Regions from separate parts of the [Micrococcus luteus] ATCC 49442 genome, predicted to be linked through region 1. Evidence: predicted binding sites of a transcription regulator. Region 1 holds the regulator's gene; the other holds the start of a gene.

What was found. Region 1 encodes HrcA, which represses chaperone genes, less so after heat shock. Its sites were predicted from a motif close to TTNGCACTCGNNNNNNNCGAGTGCNAA; they were not measured.
Region 2: GUV69_RS21380 (FmdB family zinc ribbon protein) is a predicted target of HrcA. The motif match lies at 10,026-10,052, and genes of this name have one in related genera.

The regions. Positions count from the first base shown of each region.
Region 1 covers NZ_JAAAXP010000001.1:673,344-682,913, forward strand. Annotated here, with positions in the region: gene lepA (translation elongation factor 4) at 1-733, shown strand, start outside; gene hemW (radical SAM family heme chaperone HemW) at 758-1,987, shown strand; gene GUV69_RS03145 (DUF4870 domain-containing protein) at 2,134-2,544, opposite strand; gene GUV69_RS03150 (DUF3097 domain-containing protein) at 2,691-3,539, opposite strand; gene hrcA (heat-inducible transcriptional repressor HrcA) at 3,713-4,726, shown strand; gene dnaJ (molecular chaperone DnaJ) at 4,800-5,927, shown strand; gene GUV69_RS03165 (16S rRNA (uracil(1498)-N(3))-methyltransferase) at 5,930-6,712, shown strand; gene GUV69_RS03170 (GerMN domain-containing protein) at 6,716-7,675, opposite strand; gene GUV69_RS03175 (PhoH family protein) at 8,047-9,132, shown strand; gene ybeY (rRNA maturation RNase YbeY) at 9,129-9,570, shown strand, end outside.
Region 2 covers NZ_JAAAXP010000001.1:4,674,510-4,686,516, forward strand. Annotated here, with positions in the region: gene GUV69_RS21345 (glycerol-3-phosphate dehydrogenase/oxidase) at 1-847, shown strand, start outside; gene GUV69_RS21350 (PTS sugar transporter subunit IIA) at 891-1,379, shown strand; gene GUV69_RS21355 (SURF1 family protein) at 1,459-2,310, shown strand; gene GUV69_RS21360 (DUF3817 domain-containing protein) at 2,307-2,807, shown strand; gene guaA (glutamine-hydrolyzing GMP synthase) at 2,908-4,497, shown strand; gene GUV69_RS21370 (AAA family ATPase) at 4,626-8,729, shown strand; gene GUV69_RS21375 (RcpC/CpaB family pilus assembly protein) at 8,795-9,544, opposite strand; gene GUV69_RS21380 (FmdB family zinc ribbon protein) at 9,697-9,963, opposite strand; gene GUV69_RS21385 (5-formyltetrahydrofolate cyclo-ligase) at 10,101-10,721, opposite strand; gene galU (UTP--glucose-1-phosphate uridylyltransferase GalU) at 10,841-11,746, shown strand; gene GUV69_RS21395 (GNAT family N-acetyltransferase) at 11,752-12,007, shown strand, end outside.

The sequences.
Region 1 (9,570 bases):
CGACCTCATCTCCACGGCACCCAACGTGGAATACGAGGTGACGCTGGAGGACAAGAAGGTTGTCCATGTGACCAACCCGAGCGAGTACCCCTCCGGTAAGATCGCCGAAGTCCGCGAGCCGATGGTTTCCGCCACCATTTTGGCGCCGAACGAGTTCGTTGGTGCCATCATGGAACTCTGCCAGAGCCGGCGCGGCGTGTTGGGCGGCATGGACTACCTCTCCGAGGACCGGGTTGAGATCCGGTATCGCCTGCCCCTGGCCGAGATTGTCTTCGACTTCTTCGACATCCTTAAATCCAAGACCCGGGGCTACGGCTCGCTGGACTGGAAGGCCGACGGCGATCAGGTGGCCGATCTGGTCAAGGTGGACATCATGCTGCAGGGCGAGCAGGTGGATGCATTCTCCGCCATCACGCACCGGGAGAAGGCCTACGCCTACGGCGTGATGATGACCACCAAGCTGCGCGAGCTGATTCCCCGCCAGCAGTTCGAAGTGCCCATCCAAGCGGCGATTGGCTCACGCATCATTGCCCGCGAAAGCATCCGGGCCATCCGCAAGGACGTCCTGGCCAAGTGCTACGGCGGTGACATCTCGCGTAAACGCAAGCTGTTGGAGAAGCAAAAAGAAGGCAAGAAGCGCATGAAGATGGTGGGCACGGTGGAGGTGCCGCAGGAAGCATTCATTGCCGCCCTCACCACCGACGAATCAAAGGACAAGGCCAAGAAGAAGTGACCCACGCGCAGCGAGGCCACCGCAATGCCTAGCGTCCTTCCCCTTGGTGACCCGGCGCCGTCGGACGGTCTGCTGCCTGCCCAGGCAGCAGAGGGTGCGACGGCCCGGAACTTCGGGCTCTACGTGCACATCCCGTTCTGCGCTGTCCGCTGCGGATACTGCGACTTCAACACGTACACGGCCACCGAACTCGGCGGGGGCGCGTCCCAGGACGCGTACGCGGACACTGCCATCTCCGAAGTCAGGCTCGCCGCGCGGGCGCTGGCTGAGTCAGGCCTCCCTGCCCGGCCCATGAGCACGGTGTTCTTCGGCGGCGGCACGCCCACGCTGCTTCCGGCCGAAGACCTGGCCCGCATCCTCGGTGCCGCAATCGGAGAGTGGGGGCTTGAGGCCGGTGCCGAAGTCACCACTGAAGCCAACCCCGATTCCGTCACCCCAGAATCGCTGGCGCTGCTGAAGAACGCAGGCTTCACCCGTGTCTCCTTCGGTATGCAGTCCGCCGTCCCGCACGTGCTCAAAGTCCTGGACCGCACGCACACGCCCAGCCGCGTGCCGCAGGTGGTGCAGTGGGCGCGCGAGGCAGGACTGGCCGTGAGCCTGGACCTGATCTACGGAACACCGGGCGAGTCCCTCGATGACTGGCGGTACTCCCTGGAAACCGCATTGTCCTACGAGCCGGATCACATCAGTGCCTATGCCCTGATTGTGGAGGACGGCACAAAACTGGCCGCACAGATCCGGCGGGGCGAAGTCCCCGGGATTGACGACGACGACCACGCCGACAAATACGAGCTCGCCGACCAGCTGATCGGCGATGCAGGGCTGGCCTGGTATGAGGTCAGCAACTGGTCACGGACGCCGGAGCAGGCGTGCCGGCACAACCTGGCCTACTGGCGCGGGGATGACTGGTGGGGGATCGGACCGGGCGCGCATTCGCACGTGGGCGGGGTCCGCTGGTGGAATGTCAAGCATCCCACCGCTTACGCGGGGCGGCTGGCGCAGGGGCTGTCACCCGCCGCAGGGAGGGAAACGCTCGACGCCGAAACCCGGGATATGGAGCGCGTGATGCTTGAGGCGCGGCTCGTCTCGGGGCTGGCCGTCGCCTCGCTGGGAGAGTCGGGCCGCCATGCTGTTGCCGGGCTGATTGCCGAGGGCCTCGTGGAGCCGCGTGCCGCCTTCGCCGGCACGTTGATCCTGACCCTGAAGGGTCGGCTGCTGGCGGACGCCGTGGTCCGAAGGGTCCTGCCGGACTGACCGGCCCAACCAGCGCAGGGTCACTTGTTAACACTCGCAGGCTCGCGTCGGGGCCCTCGGGACGCCGTTTAGCGGGGTGCATGTGGATGGGCCCACGCCTGCAGGGTTCCCTGGCCGAGCTTGCGAGGCGAGGGTGCAGGTGGGGATTACTTAATCCAGCGCAGGTTGTACTGGTAGCGGTGCGGCTGGCCCTTATTAACGTGGATGCCGGCGGCCACCGAGAAGCAGGTCAGGGCAATCCAGATGAGGGTGGCAATGACGGCGAAGATGTTGCCCACCACAGGAATGAACACCAGCAGGTTGGCCACCAGTGCCGCGATGGTGGGCGGCAGGCTGAAGTTCAGCGCTTCCTTGGATTCCTGCGCGGTGAAAGGCCCGCGTTCACGGAAAATCAGGTAGATCAGCAGGGACGGCACGCAACCGAGGATCCCGCCAAAGTGTGCCAGTGTGGCCCATTGGCGGTCTTCACTGGCCGTCAGGGGCAGCGCATTTGCGGGAACGCCCTGGTACTCGGAACGGCCTTGGTCGTCCCGGTGCTCGCGTGCGTTTTGTGCCACGGTTTCATCCTTCGAAAGTGCAATGGTGCTGGTTTGGAAACGACCGGTCTGGTGAAAAGGCAGTCTCCGCAGTACCAAGAATACTGGCTGTGGCGCCAAATGCCGCCGTCGGCTGTACGGGCCGGGCCCTGCCGGGCTGTGAAGAGCTAGGGTGCCGTCAGGAAGTCGATGACTTCCTCCACCCGCCCGAGCAGCGACGCTTCCAGATCGGCGTAGCTGCGGACTGCCCCTAACAGCTTCTGCCAGCCAAGGCCAATGTCCTCCTTGGTGGAGTGCGGCCAGCCGAACGCTGCAAGGATGCCGGTCTTCCAGTCCTGGCCCCGCGGCACCACCGGCCACTGCTCAATACCAAGAACTGCCGGCCGGATCGCCTGCCACACATCGACATAGGGGTGCCCGACGATCAGCACATTGCCGGCAGCCCCGGGGGAAGACATTACAGCCGAAGCGATGCGCCATTCCTTGGAGTCCGGCACCAGGTGGTCTACCAGGACCCCCAACCGCCGGCCGGGGCCGGGGCCGAACGCGGCAACCGCCCCCGCGAGGTCGTCGATACCGTGCAAAGGCTCCACGACGATGCCCTCCACGCGGAGATCATCACCCCACACCTTTTCGACGAGTTCGGCGTCGTGCTTTCCTTCCACCCAGATCCGGCTCGCCTTGGCCACCTGGGCACGCTGGCCCGCCACGCGGACGGAACCGGATGCTGTCCGGCCGGCAGGCACAGCGGCGGCCTGCCGGGGCGCCGGAGGCATCAGCCTGATCGGCCGGCCTTCCAGCAGGAACCCGTACCCCAGCTTGAAAGAACGAGACTTGCCCCGCCGGTCTTCGAGCGCAACCACATGCATGCCACCGGACTTCTCCACCCGGGTGACCGCTCCAACCCAGCCGGACTGGGCATCCTCCAGGACCATGCCGCGTTCCACAGCAACCTCGGGAAGTTCGTTCCGAACGGGCGCGGTAATCTCCTGCGGACCCCAGTTCTGGTAATGCATGGATTGATTCCGCCTCGCGCTAGATCGGGCCCCGGCATGTTCGCCCGGAGCGGTACCAATGCTAACAACGGGGTGAGTCATATTAGACTGTTAGCACTTAGGCATGTCGAGTGCTAACGAGCCTCGACCCGTGCCCTGCCAACTCAGGGCGCAACCATGGATGGAGGTGGAGTGTGAGCGAGCCGCGCAAACTGGAAGTACTGCGGGCCATCGTGGAGGACTATGTGCACTCCCGCGAGCCCGTGGGTTCCAAAGCCCTGGTTGAACGCCACCATCTGGGCGTGTCCAGTGCAACCATCCGCAACGACATGGCTGCCCTCGAGGACGAGGGCCTGATTACTGCACCGCACACCAGCGCCGGCCGGATCCCCACGGATAAGGGCTACCGGCTGTTTGTGGACCAGATTTCGGCAGTCAAGCCGCTGTCCCCGGCAGAACGGAAGGCCATCCAGTCCCTCCTCGAGGGCTCGGATGACCTCGACGACGTCCTGGACCGGACCGTCAGGCTCCTGTCCCAGCTGACCAACCAGGTGGCCGTGGTCCAGTACCCGCACCTGAGCCGGGCCACCATCCGCCATATCGAATTTGTGCTCCTGGCCCCGCGCCAGGTCCTGCTGGTACTCATCGCCACCACCGGCAAGGTGGAACAGCGCGTGATCGACATCGGCCAGGATCTTGGTGAGGACGCTATTGCCGCCCTGCGCTCACACTTCCTCGGGTCGCTGGCCGGCACGCAGCTGAGCCGGCTGGCGCAGTCGCTCCCGGCCGTTGTCTTCTCCGTCGCGCCCGGACAGCGGGCAGCTGCCCAGGCGCTGGCTCACGGGCTGGAAACGCTGGCCCACAACAGCCGTGAGGAGCGCATGGTGATGGCCGGAACAGCGAACCTGGCCAGATCCAATGTGGATTTCCCCCTCAGCATCGGTCCGGTGCTTGAGGCGCTGGAGGAACAGGTGGTTTTGCTCCGTCTGCTCAGCGAGATGGCGCAGGACCCGCGTGGTGTGGCCGTCAGTATCGGCCGGGAAAATCCCTACGACGGGCTGGCCGAAGCCTCCGTGGTGGCCACAGCATACGGGCCGGACAGTACGGCCAAGGTCGGCGTCCTGGGTCCCACCCGGATGGACTACCCGACCACCATGGCCGCCGTCAGGGCAGTAGCCCGTTATCTGTCAAGAATTCTGGGTCCGTAACAGCCGGTCCAGGCACGAAGAGCAATGCCAGCAGCCCCGCTGCCGGCAGTACAACAGGGAAGAGATACGAACTTTGAGCAGCCACTACGACGTCCTCGGAGTCTCGCCGGAAGCCACCGGAGAAGAGATCAAGAAGGCCTACCGCAAGCTGGCCCGCACCCTTCACCCGGACGTGAACCCCGGGGACGATGCGTCGGACCGCTTCAAGGCCGTGACCCACGCCTACGAGGTACTTTCGGACCCCCAGAAGCGCCGCGTCTATGACACCACCGGCAATGAGAACGGTACGGACAACGGTTTCGGCGGCGGTGGATACGCCGGCCAGGGCTTCGCCTTCCAGGACATCTTCGATACGTTCTTTGGTGCCGGCGGAACGTCGGGCCCGGCGTCCCGGGTACGGCGGGGCCAGGACGCGCTGATCAGCGTTCGGATCGAACTCCGCGACGCCGTGTTTGGTGTCAACCGGAAACTTGAGGTGGACACCGCCGTTACCTGCCCCACCTGCAACGGCTCCTGCTGCCGCGAGGGCAGCCACCCCGTCCGCTGTGATGTCTGCGGCGGCAGCGGCCAGGTCCAGCGGGCTGTGCGGTCCATCCTGGGCCAGGTCATGACGGCAGCCCCGTGTGGCAGCTGCGAAGGCTTCGGGACTGTCATCAAGGATCCCTGCAACGAATGCAGCGGCCAGGGCCGCATCCGCAGCCGCCGGTCACTGACCATCAAGGTTCCTGCCGGCGTCGCAACAGGTACCCGGATCCAGTTGTCCGGGCAGGGCGAAGCCGGTCCGGCCGGGGGACCATCCGGCGATCTGTACGTCGAGATCCGGGTCAACAACGACCCCACCTACGTCCGTGACGGTGATGACCTGCACGCAACGCTCCACATTCCGATGACCGCCGCTGCCTTGGGCACCGAAGTGTCGCTGGAAACCTTCGACGGGCTGCAGGAGATCGACGTCAAGGCGGGGACTCAGGCCGGCGAGGTCATCACGCTGCGCGGCCTCGGCGTCACCCACCTTCGCGGCTACGGCCGCGGTGACCTGATGGTCCACCTGCAGGTTGAGACGCCCTCGAAGCTGGACGCCGCGCAGGAGGATCTCCTCCGGCAGCTGGCCAAGCTGCGCGGGGAACAGTTCACTGAGGGCAAGCTGACTGCAAGCGGCGGCGTCTTCGCCAAGCTTCGGGACCGGCTCGGTAACCTGTAGCGGTGAGTAATCCCGTTTTCTTCAGCGGTGCCGGGTCGCTGGACCAGCTGGTGCCCGGTGCCCGCTACACGCTTGGCGGTCCCGAGGCCCGCCACGCCGTAACGGTCAAACGGCTGGCGCCGGGGGAGTTCGTGGACATTGCGGACGGCGCCGGAAAGCGGCTGACCGGAACGGTTGTGGCAGCATCACCGGCCGAACTCACCGTTGAATGCGCCGAACTGGTTGTGGAGCAACAGCCCGACATCCGGCTGGTCCTGGTCCAGGCCCTGGCCAAGGGCGACCGCGATGAACTTGCCGTGGAAACTGCCACTGAATTAGGGATCGACGCCGTTATTCCCTGGCAGTCGGAACGCTCGATTGTGCGCTGGAAGGGTGAGCGCGCGGCCAAGGCCCATGCCAAATGGCAGTCCGTGGTCACGGCAGCCGCCAAGCAGGCCCGGCGGGCGTGGATCCCGGAGGTGCGCGCCGCCGTCGAAACCCCCGGCCTGGTTTCCGCCGTGGCAGCAGCGGACCTCGCCGTGATCCTCCACGAGGACGCGGTCCGGCCGCTCCGCTCGGTGCTGGAGGCCTGGCACGCATCCGGTCCCGTTGCCGGCCCCCGGGAAATCCTGCTCATTGTCGGACCCGAGGGGGGAATCAGCCCCCGCGAAGTCACCAGGCTGTGCGGTGCAGGGGCCGTGACCGCGCTCCTGGGTCATCATGTCCTGAGGTCATCCACTGCGGGACCGGCGGCCGTGGTGCTGGCCAGCGACGTGCTTGGACGCTGGGGCGCCCCGGCACCCTGAGCATTAGCTGACGTTGAACTTCCGCGTGTCCACGTTCAGCTCTTCCTGGCCGGTGCCGCCGTCATCTGCCTGTGAGACGCGGAGTTCATAGCTGCCGGAGGAGAGGCTCAGGGCCAGGGTGAAGACGCCGGACTGGGCGGCGTCGGTGCCTGCTGTCGTCTCGCCGGTCAGGTAAGGCGTCTTATCCCCGTTCCCTGCCGTACGCAGGATCTGCCAGCGGAGCTTGCTTCCGGCAACGGTACTGCGGCCGGTGATCTTGACGCTGCCGCCGGCAATGTTCGTACCCTCCTGCGGATCAATGATCCACACCGGAGCCACCATGCCGGCGGCACGGGACATGGGAGCACCCAACTGGATGTGGCCGAAAGCAACATAGTCAGTGTGGCTGTCCACCAGGACCCTGACCTGGATCTGCTGGCCCGAATCGATCAGGCCGGAACTTGCCGCCGCGGCGGTGGCGGTGAAGACCAGCTGCTGGACGGCTCGGACGGCCATATCGGCGTCGAGATTGCTGTTAAAGGCGTCCTCGGAGACATCGACCGTGATGACGTTCTTTCCCGAAATCGATGTTGCGAGCTTTGCCGGAGACTGCCATGGGGTGAAGAAGTCGGGGTCCAGCGGCTTTTCGGACATCATGGCGCGCAGTGCACGCGTTACGGGGTTCTCCTGTTCCGGGACGTCGCGGAACTCCCGGTACAGGAAGGCGTTGCCATCGTTCCGGCCGATCCAGTACACAGGAGCTTTGTTTGAGGACTGGGTGGTCTCCAGGGGAGCGCTGGTGGAAGGCGCTCCGGGCAAACCGGTGGCGGCAGTGCCGGAGTTTGCTGTCATGGTCGGCTCGGGGCCGGCGTCTGCAATGCAGCCGGTCAGCAGGAGGAGCGCTGGCAGGAGCCCCAGGGCACCCCGGATGCGGACAGGCCGTGAAGCGCGTCCGGCTGTGCGGGGGGTGGGTGATTCCGGCACTCTGATGGCTTGCCCTTCCTGGCTCTGAATGATGAGGCCGCAGCCTCCTGAGCCGGTCCCCCGACGGCCTGAATTTCAAGCATTGCATAGTGCTGCACACCCGGAGCGTCCCATTTGGCTGTTGCGCCTAACTGCAACGGGAACGATATGAGCCCGATATGAAGTTGATATCTAATGACGTCACACGCCGCATCCGAGCGGCCCCGGGCTTCCTTGCCGCCGGGTCCGTTCTGTCGCCGCGGCAGGGGTGTCCTGGCGTAAGATGGAAGGAATCCGCTGGCTCCCGCGTGCACGGCCACAGCCCGCCCATGCAGCATCCAGCGGTATTTAAGTCCGAACTGGAGGAGACCACGGGCCCGCGGGCCAGCACCATGACTGAATCAACGAACGGAAAGCGCCGGCTGAATACCGACCGCGCCGCCGGAGAATTCCCCCATTCCCTTCCCGGTGTCCGGACGGAGGTGGTTCTCTTTGACAACTCCGATCAGATGGTCCAATCCCTCGGTAGCCATGATGAGGCCCTGCGGTACATCGAAGAACAGTTCCCGGCCGTCAACTTCCACGTCCGCGGAAACGAACTTTCCATCAGCGGTCCCGCCAACGAGGTGCCCCGCATTATGCGGCTGCTGCACGAAGTGCGCGGCCTCGTTGCCCGCGGCACAGTCATCAGTCCGGCGGTCCTGCAGCAGCTTGTCGCGCTGCTCCGCAGCCAGTCCCTGCAGAATCCGGTGGATGTCCTCACTCACGACATCCTCTCCAGCCGCGGGAAGACCATCCGGCCCAAGACGCTGAACCAGAAGAATTACGTTGACGCGATCGACGCCAACACCGTGATTTTCGGGATCGGCCCTGCCGGCACCGGCAAGACGTACCTTGCCATGGCCAAGGCCGTCCAGGCGCTGCAGCAGAAGGAAGTCAGCCGCATCATCCTGACCCGGCCTGCCGTCGAAGCCGGCGAGCGGCTGGGGTTCCTGCCTGGAACGCTCAGCGACAAAATTGATCCGTACCTGCGCCCGCTGTATGACGCCCTCCACGACATGATGGACCCCGAATCGATCCCGCGCCTGATGGCCGCCGGAACCATCGAGGTGGCGCCCCTGGCCTACATGCGCGGACGTACCCTGAACGACGCCTTCATCATCCTTGACGAGGCGCAAAACACCACGCCTGAACAGATGAAGATGTTCCTGACCCGCCTTGGCTTCGGATCCAAGATGGTGGTCACCGGGGATGTCACCCAGGTTGACCTGCCCTTCGGCACCCGGTCGGGGCTGCGGATTGTGGAGGAGATCCTGCAGGGAATCGAGGATGTCAATTTCACGATCCTGGATTCCACGGACGTGGTCCGCCACCGCCTTGTGGGTGACATCGTCCAGGCCTACAGCGTCTGGGACGAGGTTCAACGGAACAAGGTCAAACACTCGGTAAGCCGGGAAAAGCGGGGGGAGCACGCATGAGCATCGAAGTGAACAACGAATCCGGCATCCACGTGGATGAGGCCGCGCTCGTCGCGTTGTCCCGCTACATTTTTGAGCAGTTGTATATCCATCCGCAGGCTGAGCTTTCCATCCTGCTGGTGGACGAACCCGCCATGGAAAAACTGCACATCGAACTCATGGACGAGCCCGGCTCTACTGACGTGCTCTCGGTGCCCATGGACGAACTGACCCCTGGCACGCCGGACAGGCCCACGCCGCAAGGAATGCTGGGGGACATTGCCGTGTGCCCCCAGGTGGCGCAGGTCCAGGCCGCCAACGCCGGGCACGCCCTGCAGGACGAGATGCTGCTCCTGACCACCCACGGCATCCTCCACCTCCTGGGCTACGACCATGCTGAGCCCGAGGAAAAAGAAGAGATGTTTGGCCTCCAGCGTCAACTGCTTTCCGGATTCACCG
Region 2 (12,007 bases), 4.0 Mb from region 1:
CCCCTGGGGCCGGCACTGGATCATCGGCACCACGGACACCGACTGGCACCTGGACAAGGCCCATCCGGCAGCGTCCAGCAAAGACATCGACTACATCCTCGAACACGTCAACACCGTACTCAAGCGGCCCCTGACACGCGAAGACGTCGAAGGTGTCTACGCGGGCCTGCGTCCGCTGCTGGCCGGTGAGAACGACTCCACCGCCAAGCTCTCCCGGGAACACGTGGTGGCGCACCCGGTGCCCGGCCTGGTGGTGGTGGCAGGCGGCAAATGGACCACCTACCGCGTGATGGCCAAGGATGCCGTGGATGAGGCCACCCGCACCATGGACGAGCGTGTCCCGCCGAGCTGCACCGAAACCATCCCGCTGCTGGGGGCCAGCGGCTTCAAAGCCGCCTGGAACCGCAGGAGCCGGACAGCCGAGGAATATGGCGTGCACGTGGCCCGGGTGGAACACCTGCTCAACCGCTACGGGTCCATGACCCCGGAAGTGCTCGCCATCATCAAGGAGCGGCCCGAGCTGGCAGAGCCGCTGCCCGGCGCTGACGATTACCTGCAGGCGGAGGCTGTCTACGCCGCCACCCATGAAGGTGCCCGGCACGTCCATGATGTGCTGACCCGCCGAACGCGGATTTCGATTGAGGCGTGGGACCGTGGCGTGTCAGCGGTTCCGGTAGTCGCTAAACTGATGGGCGAAGTCCTTGGCTGGAGTGATGCGCAGCGCGAGAACGAAATAAAGCACTACATCGCGCGCGTTGAGGCCGAACGGCTAAGCCAGCAGCAGCCGGACGACGAATCAGCCGACGCCGCCCGCCTGGGCGTGGATGACATTGTCCCCTTGCGCTGAGGGGCCCGAGCAGCACCACTTCTCCTGACTGAAGGGACACGCCTTGGCGGAACCACTTGACCGGTACGATGCCGATCTCACCACACCTGAACTGGTGATATTGGAGTTGGAGGCCACGGACAAGGCGGACGCTGCGGCGCAACTCGCAGAACGGCTCTTCGAGGCAGGCCGGGTCACGGACCTCCCGCGCTTCCTGGAACACGTCAACGCCCGGGAACACCAGCTCGCCACCGGCCTGCCGGGCGGCGTCGGCCTGCCCCATGCCCGGAGCGAATTTGTCTCCCGGACGTCCATCGCGGTGGGAATCACCAAGTACGGGCATGCCCTGGACTTCGGCGCCTCCGACGGGCCCGCTACCGTCATCCTGCTCATCGCCACCCCGGCAAGCTCGTTCTCCGACCACCTGGAAGTCCTGGCCACGCTGGCGCGGTCCCTTTCCAAGGAGTCCTTCCGCGAATCCCTCCGGCGGGCCTACGATGCCGAGGTCATCTCCGAGCTCATCAACTCCAGCCTGGTGTTCTTCGACCACTGAAGCTTGGGGCAGGCTCATTCCGGTGGGCAGGGACCAGTGCGTTTAGTTGTTCTACGGCGTAACGAAGTACGGTTAAGGGGTGTGGAAAACAGCCCTGAAGCCCCGATGGATCGCCGGCCTGGTGTTCGCGATACTCGTCTCCGGGGTGTTTGTCCTGCTCAGCCAGTGGCAGTTCGGGCGGTCCGTGCAAGCCGAGGCTCCCGTCACCCCGGCCACTGAGCAGGCCAGGCCGCTCACGGTAACGCTGACGCCCGGAGGCTTCTTCCCCGGATCGGTCTCGGACCAGATGGTTTCCGCCGAGGGCACCTATGACCCCGCAAAGCAGGTCCTCGTGCCGGGCCGGCTGAAGGACGGCAACACCGGTTACTGGGTGGTGTCCGCCTTTTCCGTGACGGGTGCGCCCGCACTCACCGGCGTCGCAGCCTCCCCGCAGACCTGGATTCCAGTAGCCCGCGGCTGGGTAGCGGACCCCGACGACGCCGCCGCACCGCCGTCGGGCGTTGTCCGGCTGACCGGGCGGCTGCTGCCGTCCGAATCGCCGCTGCCGGAAACGGCGCCGGAACCCGGACGCGCTACCGCGGTGTCTGTGGCGGAACTCATCAACTACTGGGACGTCAGCAGCTACCAGGGATTTATCGCGGCCACGTCCGAAGTGGCTGAAGGCTCTGACGTGAGCGCGGCCTCGGTTGGCAGCGACCTGAAACCACTGAACATCGGCCCTCAGCCGCCGGCCCAGAAAGTCAACTGGCTCAACGTCTTCTACTCCGTGGAGTGGGTGGTGTTTGCCGGGTTCGCACTGTTTATCTGGTGGCGGATGGTGAAAGACGACTACCAGAGGGGACTCGAAGACGAGCTCGATGACGACCATGACGACGACACCCCGCCCAGCCAGCCAACTTCCGAACAGCTCCAACAAAAGGTAAAGCCATGATCGAACCGAAACCGGCCATCCAGCAGGATTCCGTACAGGGAAAAACCAAGAAGCGCCGCTTCGGCGGCACCGAGGCGCAGATCCGCTCCGCGTTGAAGTTCTACAAGGTTCTGGCCTACCTGACCGGCGGCATGCTGCTGCTCCTCTGCGCCGAGCTCATCGCCCGCTACGCCTTTGGCCAGTACCTGTTTGCTGGCGGAACAAACGCCGTGACCGGGCAGCCGTTCGGCCTGGGCTTTGCCGATGCCGAACCCAAGGGCGTCGAAGGCGGGGTTAACCTGTCCGTCGCGGTGCTGATTGTGCACGGCTGGATGTACGTTGTGTACCTGATCTCCAACTTCCGGCTGTGGACGCTGATGCGCTGGCCGTTCCTGAAGCTGATCCTGCTGGCGCTCGGCGGCGTGGTGCCGTTCCTGTCCTTCTTCGTGGAGAAGAAGTTCCATGCTGAGGTCGAGGCAGAACTTGCCGCGCACCCGCAGGCGGCCCAGCGGTACTGAGCGCTCCAAGGGCAGGGGAGGCCCGCCGTCGGACGTCGGATCCGTCACACCCGCCGCCCCGAACGTGCGGCGGGGCAACCGCGCAAAGTAGGCTATTACGGTGACTACTCCCACTGCATCCCAAACTTCCCAGAAGCCGGTGCTGGTTGTTGACTACGGTGCCCAGTACGCGCAGCTGATTGCCCGCCGCGTCCGGGAAGCGAATGTGTATTCGGAAGTGGTTCCGCATACCTACAGCACCGAGCAGCTCCTGGCCAAGAATCCCGCTGCCATCATTCTTTCGGGCGGCCCCTCCAGCGTGTACGCGGATGGGGCCCCCTCCGTCGGCGCGGACCTCTTCGAAGCGGGAATCCCGGTCTTCGGCATCTGCTACGGCTTCCAGGCCATGGCCAACGCCCTGGGCGGAAAAGTCGACAAGACCGGCCTGCGCGAATACGGCTCCACCCAGACCACCATCCTTGGTGAGGGCCGCTCCGTTCTCGAGGGAATGCCGCAGCACCAGAACACTTGGATGAGCCACGGGGACTCCGTCCACACCGCTCCCGAAGGCTTCGAAGTGCTCGCGACGACGGCCGGCGCTGAAGTGGCTGCCTTCGCCAACGAAGAGAAGTCCCTGTACGGCGTGCAGTGGCACCCCGAGGTGAAGCACTCGGCCTACGGCCAGCAGGTGCTGGAGAACTTCCTGTTCAAGGGCGCCAAGCTGGAACCGAACTGGACCACGGGGAACATCCTCGAGGAGCAGGTGGACCGGATCCGCAAGCAGATCGGCGATGCCCGGGTCATCTGCGGGCTGTCCGGCGGCGTTGACTCAGCGGTTGCCGCGGCACTGGTCCAGCGCGCCGTCGGCGACCAGCTGACCTGTGTGTTCGTTGACCATGGCCTGCTCCGTGAAGGCGAGGCCGAACAGGTGGAGCGCGACTTCGTGGCCGCAACCGGCGTCAAGCTCTATGTTGCCAACGAGCAGGAGCGCTTCCAGGCAGCCCTCGCCGGCGTCAGCGATCCGGAAACCAAACGCAAGATCATCGGCCGCGAGTTCATCCGCGCGTTCGAAGAAGCCGAACTGGCCATCATCGCCGAGGCCGCCGCACACGGTGAGAAGATCAAGTTCCTGGTTCAGGGCACGCTGTACCCGGACGTCGTTGAATCCGGCGGCGGCGAAGGTGCAGCCAACATCAAGAGCCACCACAACGTGGGCGGCCTCCCCGAGGACCTGCAGTTCGAGCTGGTTGAACCGCTGCGCGCCCTCTTCAAGGACGAGGTCCGCGCCGTCGGCGCCCAGCTCGGACTGCCGCAGGAAATCGTTGGCCGCCAGCCCTTCCCCGGGCCCGGCCTGGGAATCCGCATCGTCGGTGAGGTCACCAAGGAACGCCTGGACCTGCTCCGCAAGGCGGACGCCATTGCCCGCGCCGAACTGACCGCAGCCGGCCTGGACAACGAGGTGTGGCAGATGCCTGTGGTCCTGCTCGCCGATGTCCGCAGCGTCGGCGTGATGGGCGACGGCCGCACGTACGGCCACCCGATCGTGCTGCGTCCCGTCTCGTCCGAAGATGCGATGACGGCCGATTGGTCCCGGTTGCCCTACGATCTCCTGGCCCGGATCTCCAACCGGATCACCAACGAGGTGGAAGGTGTGAACCGCGTGGTGCTGGATGTCACCAGCAAGCCGCCGGGAACCATCGAGTGGGAATAGCAGTGTGAATGGCCGGCCTCCGTCAGCGGAGGCCGGCCATTGCTTTCCTCCGTCCAATTCCCCTAATTTGACCCGTCCCAGTGTTGCGGTCTCTCATCCCGGTCCCTTTTGCGGCTACGCTCGAAAGCATGCCGGTATGGTCCAGGGCGTCACGTGCAAACGCAGAAAAGAAGGCAGTAGTGTCAGTTGGTCAAGGCCACCCGGAGGGTTCTGAGGAGCTCGGAAAATGGCTGTCCGGGCTCAAACCCGTTACCGGGGCAGACACCATGCTGCGATTCACCAAGACCCCGGAAGGGTCAATTGACCTGACCCACGCCCACCCGTCCGGGCTCGCCCAGCTGATGGCGGGCCGCCGGACCCGGCTGTCCACCCTGATCCGGGACCAGCAGCAGTACGTCGTGGCGGCGCGGGCATCGCGGAACATCCGCTCCAAAATCTTCGAACTGGCCAACGACCGCGGCATCGATGCCGGATACTTCTCTGCGGGCACTGTGGTGTGGACCTCGGCCGTCGGGGGCAAGCCCCAGCGCGTTTCTGCGCCGGTCATGCTCACCGCGATCTCGCTGACAGTCCGTCCCGGCGAGGACGACTACGAGCTTCAACTCACCGAACAGGCGCACATCAATCCCGCACTGGTCCGGCACCTGAAGACCATCCACGGCATTGTCTTTGACGTCAACGCCGTTACGCGCCTCGCCTACAGCACCGCACGCTTTGACCCGCAGCCGGTGCTGGACAAGCTTGCGTCCCTCATTAAGCCCATCCATGGCGCAGAAGCCCAGCACAACCTGCTGGTGTCCACCTTTGCCGATCTTTCGGGCAACCTCGACGACCCCTGGATCAACGACGGCAACCCCCTTATCAACGCGCTGGCCACGGCCGCGGGTGGCGAAGTGGTTGATGTTGAGGAACCGGACCCGTCCCGTTTTCCGAATGTTGACGAGCGGCACCCCGCCGACGAACTGCTGCTTCTGGATGCCGACCCGGACCAGCAGTACGTCATTGACGCTGCGCGCGCCGGAGACTCCCTGGTGGTCAGCACGCCGCCGGGCACCGGCCAGACCCAGACTGCCATCAACACCATCGGCGCCCTGGTGGATGCGGGACGCTCGGTACTGGTCGTGGGCGACCGGCGGGCCAGCCTCACCGAAGTGTCGGCGCAGCTGGAGTCCCTGGGCCTGGAATCCATCCTGTTCCAGCTTTCCGGCACCGCCACCCCGCAGCAGCTCAAGGCCCAGCTGGTCCGCGCCATCGTGCGGAACGAAAAATCGCTTGAACCGCAGCTGGGGAACCTCCACAAGACCCTGACCGAGCACCGGCACGCCCTGATGGACCATGTGGCCTCCCTGCACAACGTGCGTCAGCGCTGGGGCTGCTCGCCGTACCAGGCCATGCAGTCGCTTGCCGAGCTGACCGCCATTCATCCGTCCCCGGCCACCACGGTGCGGCTGAAGCGTAGCGTGCTGGACAGCATCCGTGACCGCAACGAACTCGCGGGCAGGCTGCGCCGCGCCGCCGAGCTTGGCAGCTTCAGCCGGGCTTCCACCACCAGCCCATGGCACGGCGCCAGGCTCCTCACCCGCAAGGAGACTGAGGAAGCCCAGGAGCTGGCGCGCTCCGTGGCGGAGAACCTCCCGGTCCTGCGGGACCGCATGCACAGCGTGGCCGAGCACGCCGAGATCCGGCTGGGCACATCCTTTGCTGAATGGGGTGAACAGCTTGAGCTGCTTGTTGCCGTCCGCGAAAGCCTGGACAAATTCACCCCGGACATTTTCGACAGGCCCGTCCACGACCTGATTTCCGCCACGGCGTCCTCCGCATGGCGCCGGGAGCGGAACGTTGAGATGGCGTCCATGCAGCGTTCCCGGCTGCGGCGTGTGGCCAAGGAGTACGTCCGGCCCGGCGTCCACATTGCTGACCTCCACAGTTCGCTGGTGCTGGTGCAGGAGCAGCGGGCGCTCTGGTCCGGTTACGCCACCTCGCAGCGCCACCCGGCTGTTCCGTCCGGCCTCGCCGAAATGAACGTGATGTACCGTTCGCTGGACGGGGAGCTGACGCAGCTGGGGGAGGCCCTCCGGCACACCCGTGCCGGCGGCTCATTGGCCACCGCCCGCTACGAGGAACTCATGGAACGGCTTGAGCGGCTGGTCGCGGACACCCAGACGCTGAAAACCCTGCCGGAGCGGACGCTGCTCGTGGAAAACATGCGCGAGCACGGCCTGGGTGAACTTCTTGACGATCTGGCCGAGCGGGAGGTAGCCGCGCCGTGTGTGGGCGCCGAGCTCGAGCTCGCCTGGTGGCAGTCCGCCCTTGAAGCGATGATCAGCGGCGACGATTACCTGGCCATGTCCGACGGCGACGCCCTCCGGCAATTGGAGGCCGAATACCGGCTCGCCGACAATGCCCACATTGCCAGCGGTGCAGCGCGGCTTCGCTGGGATCTTTCCGAACGGTGGCAGGCGGCCCTGGCCGAACACCCGCGCCAGGCCCAGCTGCTGCGCAGCCTGCTCAAGGACGGCAGGGTGACCCTCGCCGCGCTGACAGCCCAGGCACCGGACCTTGTTCCCATGCTGGTTCCCGTCTGGTCGGTGAGCCCCTACCTGATGACCGGGCTTCTGCCGGCCGAACAGCGCTTTGATGCGGTGGTCATCCTGGATGCTGAGGCGACGTCGCTGCAGGCCGTCCTGCCGTCCATTGCGCGGGCGAAGCAGGTCATTGCCTTCGGTGACGCCAAAATCGCCAGCCCGCGGACCTTCACTGTTGGGGTGGAGCGCCTGGCCGTTGGCGAGGCACCGCACCAGCGGGTGGAAAGTGCCTTCTCTGCGCTCTCCGCGGTGTTGCCCGTGTGGCGGCTGAATTTTGTCTACCGTGCCGTGGACGAGGACCTGGTCCTGCAACTGAGCAAGAACTTCTACGACGACGGGCTCCGCCGGCTCCCCGAGGGCCAGGCCGCCACCGGCCTGGACCGCGCACTGACAGTGGAGTACCTGCCGGACGGGACCGGACTGCCGAGCGCCGACCACGAGGGTGTCGAGTCCGTGGTGGCCGAAGTGAACCGGGTGGTGCAGCTCGTGTTCGAACACGCGCGGCTGCGCTCCCGCACCTCGCTCGCCGTGGTCACCGCCAGCCTGCGCCACGCGGCCCGGATCGGTGAGTCCATCCGGCTGCAACTGCCCAACCACCCAACCCTCGCCGGGTTCTTCGGTGGCGGGCCGGAATCGTTCCGGGTGGTTGACCTCGAACGGGCACAGGGACTGGTGCGCGATCACATCATCTTCTCGCCCGGCTTCGGCCGTACCCCGCACGGCCGGGCGCTGCACAACTTCGGTCCGCTGTCTGCTGAGGGCGGCCGTGAGAAATTCGCGCTGGCTATGACGCGTGCCCGGCGGTCCATCCATGTCCTGACGTGCTTCCAGCCCGAAGACCTCGACCACACGCGGCTTTCCTATGGTGCCGTGGACTTCTATGAGCTCCTGAACCGTGAGATTGCGGGAAAGACGGACCTGGGAACCCCGGCGTCGCGGGCGGCTGCCAGCGAGCAGGCACTCGGGGCAGATCCACTGGTAGCCGATCTCGGTGACAGGCTGCGCGCCCGCGGCGCCCGGGTCTGGCACCAGTACGACGGTGTTATCGACGTGGTGGCGGCAGCCGACCCGCTGAGCACCATGGGCCAGGACGACGCGGATATCCCGTGGCCGGTAGCCATTGAATCCGACGGCACGGAGCATTACCGCACCATGACAGTCCGCGAGCGGAGCCGTCTCCGCCCGCAACTGCTGGAACGGATGGGCTGGCGTTACATGCCGCTCTGGACCATCGAAGTCTTCACGGACCCCTCCACGTGCGCTGACCGCATTGCAGGTTACCTGGGCCTGGAAAACGTCCTTCCACCCGGCCGCGGCAATGCCTCCGGAGGCTTTTTCGACGAGGACGCGGACCCCTTGACGACGGGGGCGGCACATCATGACATCAACGAACGCCAGGCTGCACGCCTGGACAGTGAGGAGGCTTCCGTGAGCCCACAGAACCCCGACCAGGGCGAAACTGACAGCAACGACCACCCGGACACCGAAGGCACCACGCAGTCGCCCGTACCCGGGGACCAGGAGGGCGGCACGGCAGCCGTCCTGCCGAACAAGGCTGCCGAGGACGATGCCAGGAACTGGGGCGATGATACCGACAACGATCACGACGCCTGGCTGAAGGAAAACAAGCCGCCGCACTGGGGATAAAGCCCACGGTTGAGACAAGCCGCGCTGCTTCACCCGGCTGGGCTGATTCACCCGGCTCCACTGTGTCACCCGACTGCTCCTGACGGCCCCACCAGGACAAAAAACAGCTTGCCCTGCGTGGACGCGCCAGCTAGGCGGGCAGCCTGGTCAGGTGCTGCCGCCACTACGATCAGCCCGTCGGTCTCGGCTGTGCCGAGCCACTGCCCGGTCTTGCCTCCCTGCCCTGAGGTCCAGAGGACAGGGACGGATGCGGCAAGCACCTCCGACGGAGAACTTTGATCGTAGCCGTTGGCGCCGGTCAGCACTACGTTGACCAACTGGCCCGGCGAGACCAGCTGGATCGAGGAAGGGTCTGCCATCCTCAAGGGCACTGCCGCGGAGCCGGGCGGCGAACCGGTGAGGAGGCCCGGCCCCAGCAGCTGGGAATCGGTCAGCAGCTGGCCCTTCCGCAAAGGGGCTGCCAGTTGCATTCCAGTAGCTTCCCCGGCGCCCGTTACGGTTCCGGGGTGCACCATCTGCGGCGGAATCTTCACCGGCATCAGGTCCGCTGCCGCCAGCGCTGTGCCCGCTGGCAGGTCCCGCGCTGCGGCCAGCGCCATCGCAGTGTCGGCAGGCGGGGGAGTGAGCTGGTGGACCGTTATGCCTGCAGCTGCGCACAGCAGGAGGGCGATGGCGAGGCGACGGTTCCGGTTCAGCCACGACACGAGTCTGTGGCTGCCGCCCCGGCCGGCAGGGCGGCGTGCGGAGAGCGGGCGGTGGCTCCCGCGTGCGGGCAGAACGGACCGGCGGCTGGGGCGGAAAAGGGTGGCGGGCATGGCACCCACGCTACGTTCGCGGGGCAGCGCCAGACAGCAGCAATGGTGCCTATGTGGACAACTCTCCCGGCGGCGTCGGACGCGTCCTTCCGGAGCGCGGAGGCACCAGCCTTAGCGCGGGCTGATCAGCCCGCGCCAGAGTGGGTGAAAGGTCAGCTGGCGGCGGCAGCAGCGGCGGGTGCCGGTGCAGCTGCCGGGGCGGGTGCCGCGGCCGGGGCAGCGGAAACGGTGCTTCCCTTGGCGTCCCGGGAGTCCGTCCGGTAGAAACCGGAGCCCTTGAACACCACACCAACGCTGTTGAACTTTTTGCGCAAGGCTCCCTGGCACTCCGGGCAGGACGTCAGGGTGCTGTCCGTGAACGACTGGAAAACGTCGAAGGCGTGGCCGCAATCCTTGCAGGCGTAGGCGTAAGTGGGCACTGATGCTCCTCCTCTTGGGCAAACGAGAGGTCCTGTGTTGCCGTGAACGGACGGGTCGTCCATTAGCAGTCGCAGGGCCTGAGTGCCAATTCTATCACCCCCGGCGCGTGGCCCTCCAGAGTGCCGCGGGGCGCCCCTCAGGAAGGGACGGTAAGTGCCACCAGGCCTGAGGGGGTCAATGCCAAAGGGATCTTCCGGTCAAACTCTTCGGCGGGAATTGTTCCGGCGGGCAGCACTTCGGATTCAAAGACGATAGCGGCCAGCGGGATGTCCAGCCCCCTGCTGTCCAGGGAGCCCAGCAGGACATCGTAATAGCCGCCACCCTGGCCGATCCGGTTCCCGCTGCGGTCCAGCGCGGTGGCAGGGATGAAGAGCCCCGCCACGGAGGCCAGGATGTCGTGGTCGTGGCGGGTGCCGGCGGGTTCCATGACGGGGGCGTAGCGGCTTCGGACCAACTCGGCTTCCGGGGCCCAATGTGCCCAGCTGAGCCGCCGGCCCGGCTCGCAGACAGGGAGCAGGACGGTGTGGCCGTGGCGGTGGAGTTCGCGGATCAGGGGCAGGGTGGGAGGCTCGGGTTCCACCCCAAAGTAGGCGCAAAAGGTCGACGGCGTTCCACCCGTCAGCTGATTGGCCCAGGCGGCGCCGTGGGCCGCAAGGGCGGCACCTGCCTCATCGCGCTGGTCAGGGTTGGTCGCGGTGCGGCGCTCGCGATGGAGCGCACGGATGCCGGCCTTTGCCGCCCTGTCGCCGTCGGACATGCCGTTCCCTCTTTCCTATGCCGGCGCCGCCGTGCCAACCGGGGGTGCGCTGATGCAGTGTGCCAGGTTTGGGTGGCCAACAATTATTGAATGACCAGCCCCTCCGTTAGATTAGTCCAGTGACTACCTCTCAGCAGACTGTACGCAAGGCCGTAATTCCCGCCGCAGGGCTCGGAACCAGGTTCCTGCCAGCCACAAAGGCGATGCCAAAGGAAATGCTCCCGGTGGTGGACAAGCCAGCCATCCAGTACGTGGTTGAAGAGGCCGTCAATGTTGGTCTCAACGACATCCTGATGATCACAGGCCGCAACAAGCGCGCCCTGGAGGACCACTTCGACAGGGTTCCCTCACTGGAGGACACCCTCGAAGCCAAGGGTGACCTGGCCAAGCTTGAGTCGATTCAGGCAGCAAGCAACCTCGGCGACATCCACTATGTGCGGCAGGGCGATCCCAACGGCCTGGGCCACGCTGTCCTTCGTGCAAAGCAGCACGTGGGCCGCGAGCCCTTTGCTGTCCTGCTCGGCGACGACCTGATCGATGCCCGGGACGAACTCCTCAGCACCATGATTGAAGTCCAGGCCAAGACTGGCGGATCCGTGGTGGCCCTCATTGAGGTTGAGCCCTCCCAGATCAGTGCATACGGCTGCGCGGACGTTCAGGCCATCGACGGCGAAGGGTTCGTCAGGATCAACAAGCTCGTCGAAAAGCCTGACGCGGATGAGGCACCCTCCAACCTCGCAGTCATTGGCCGCTACGTTCTCCACCCTGAAGTTTTCGAGGTGCTTGAGCGGACCGGTCCAGGCCGCGGCGGTGAAATCCAGCTGACCGACGCGCTGCAGGAACTGGCAGCCGGAAGCGGTGAAGGCTACGGCGTTTATGGAGTGGTCTTCCGCGGCCGCCGTTACGATACGGGCGACAAACTCAGCTACCTTAAAGCCTGCGTCCAGCTTGCCATTGACAGCGACGACCTCGGCCCGGGCCTGCGCGACTGGCTCCCGAGCTTCACTGCCGGCCTCACTAAATAGCTGCCGTGCGTTCCGGACCCGTCTGGCCCACAACCCTGGAATGCGGTGACCTGGTCCTGCGTCCCATCAGGTACCGGGACAAGAGGGAATGGACAGAGGTCCGGTCACGCAACCGGGACTGGCTGGCACCATGGGAAGCTTCCAACCCGGCTCCCGGCGGGGTGCTTCCGGATTACCGGCAAATGGTTCGGTCCCTAAAAATTCAGGCCGCCCAGGGCACCGCCTTGCCGTTTCTTATCACCGAACGCACGCCGCGCTCGG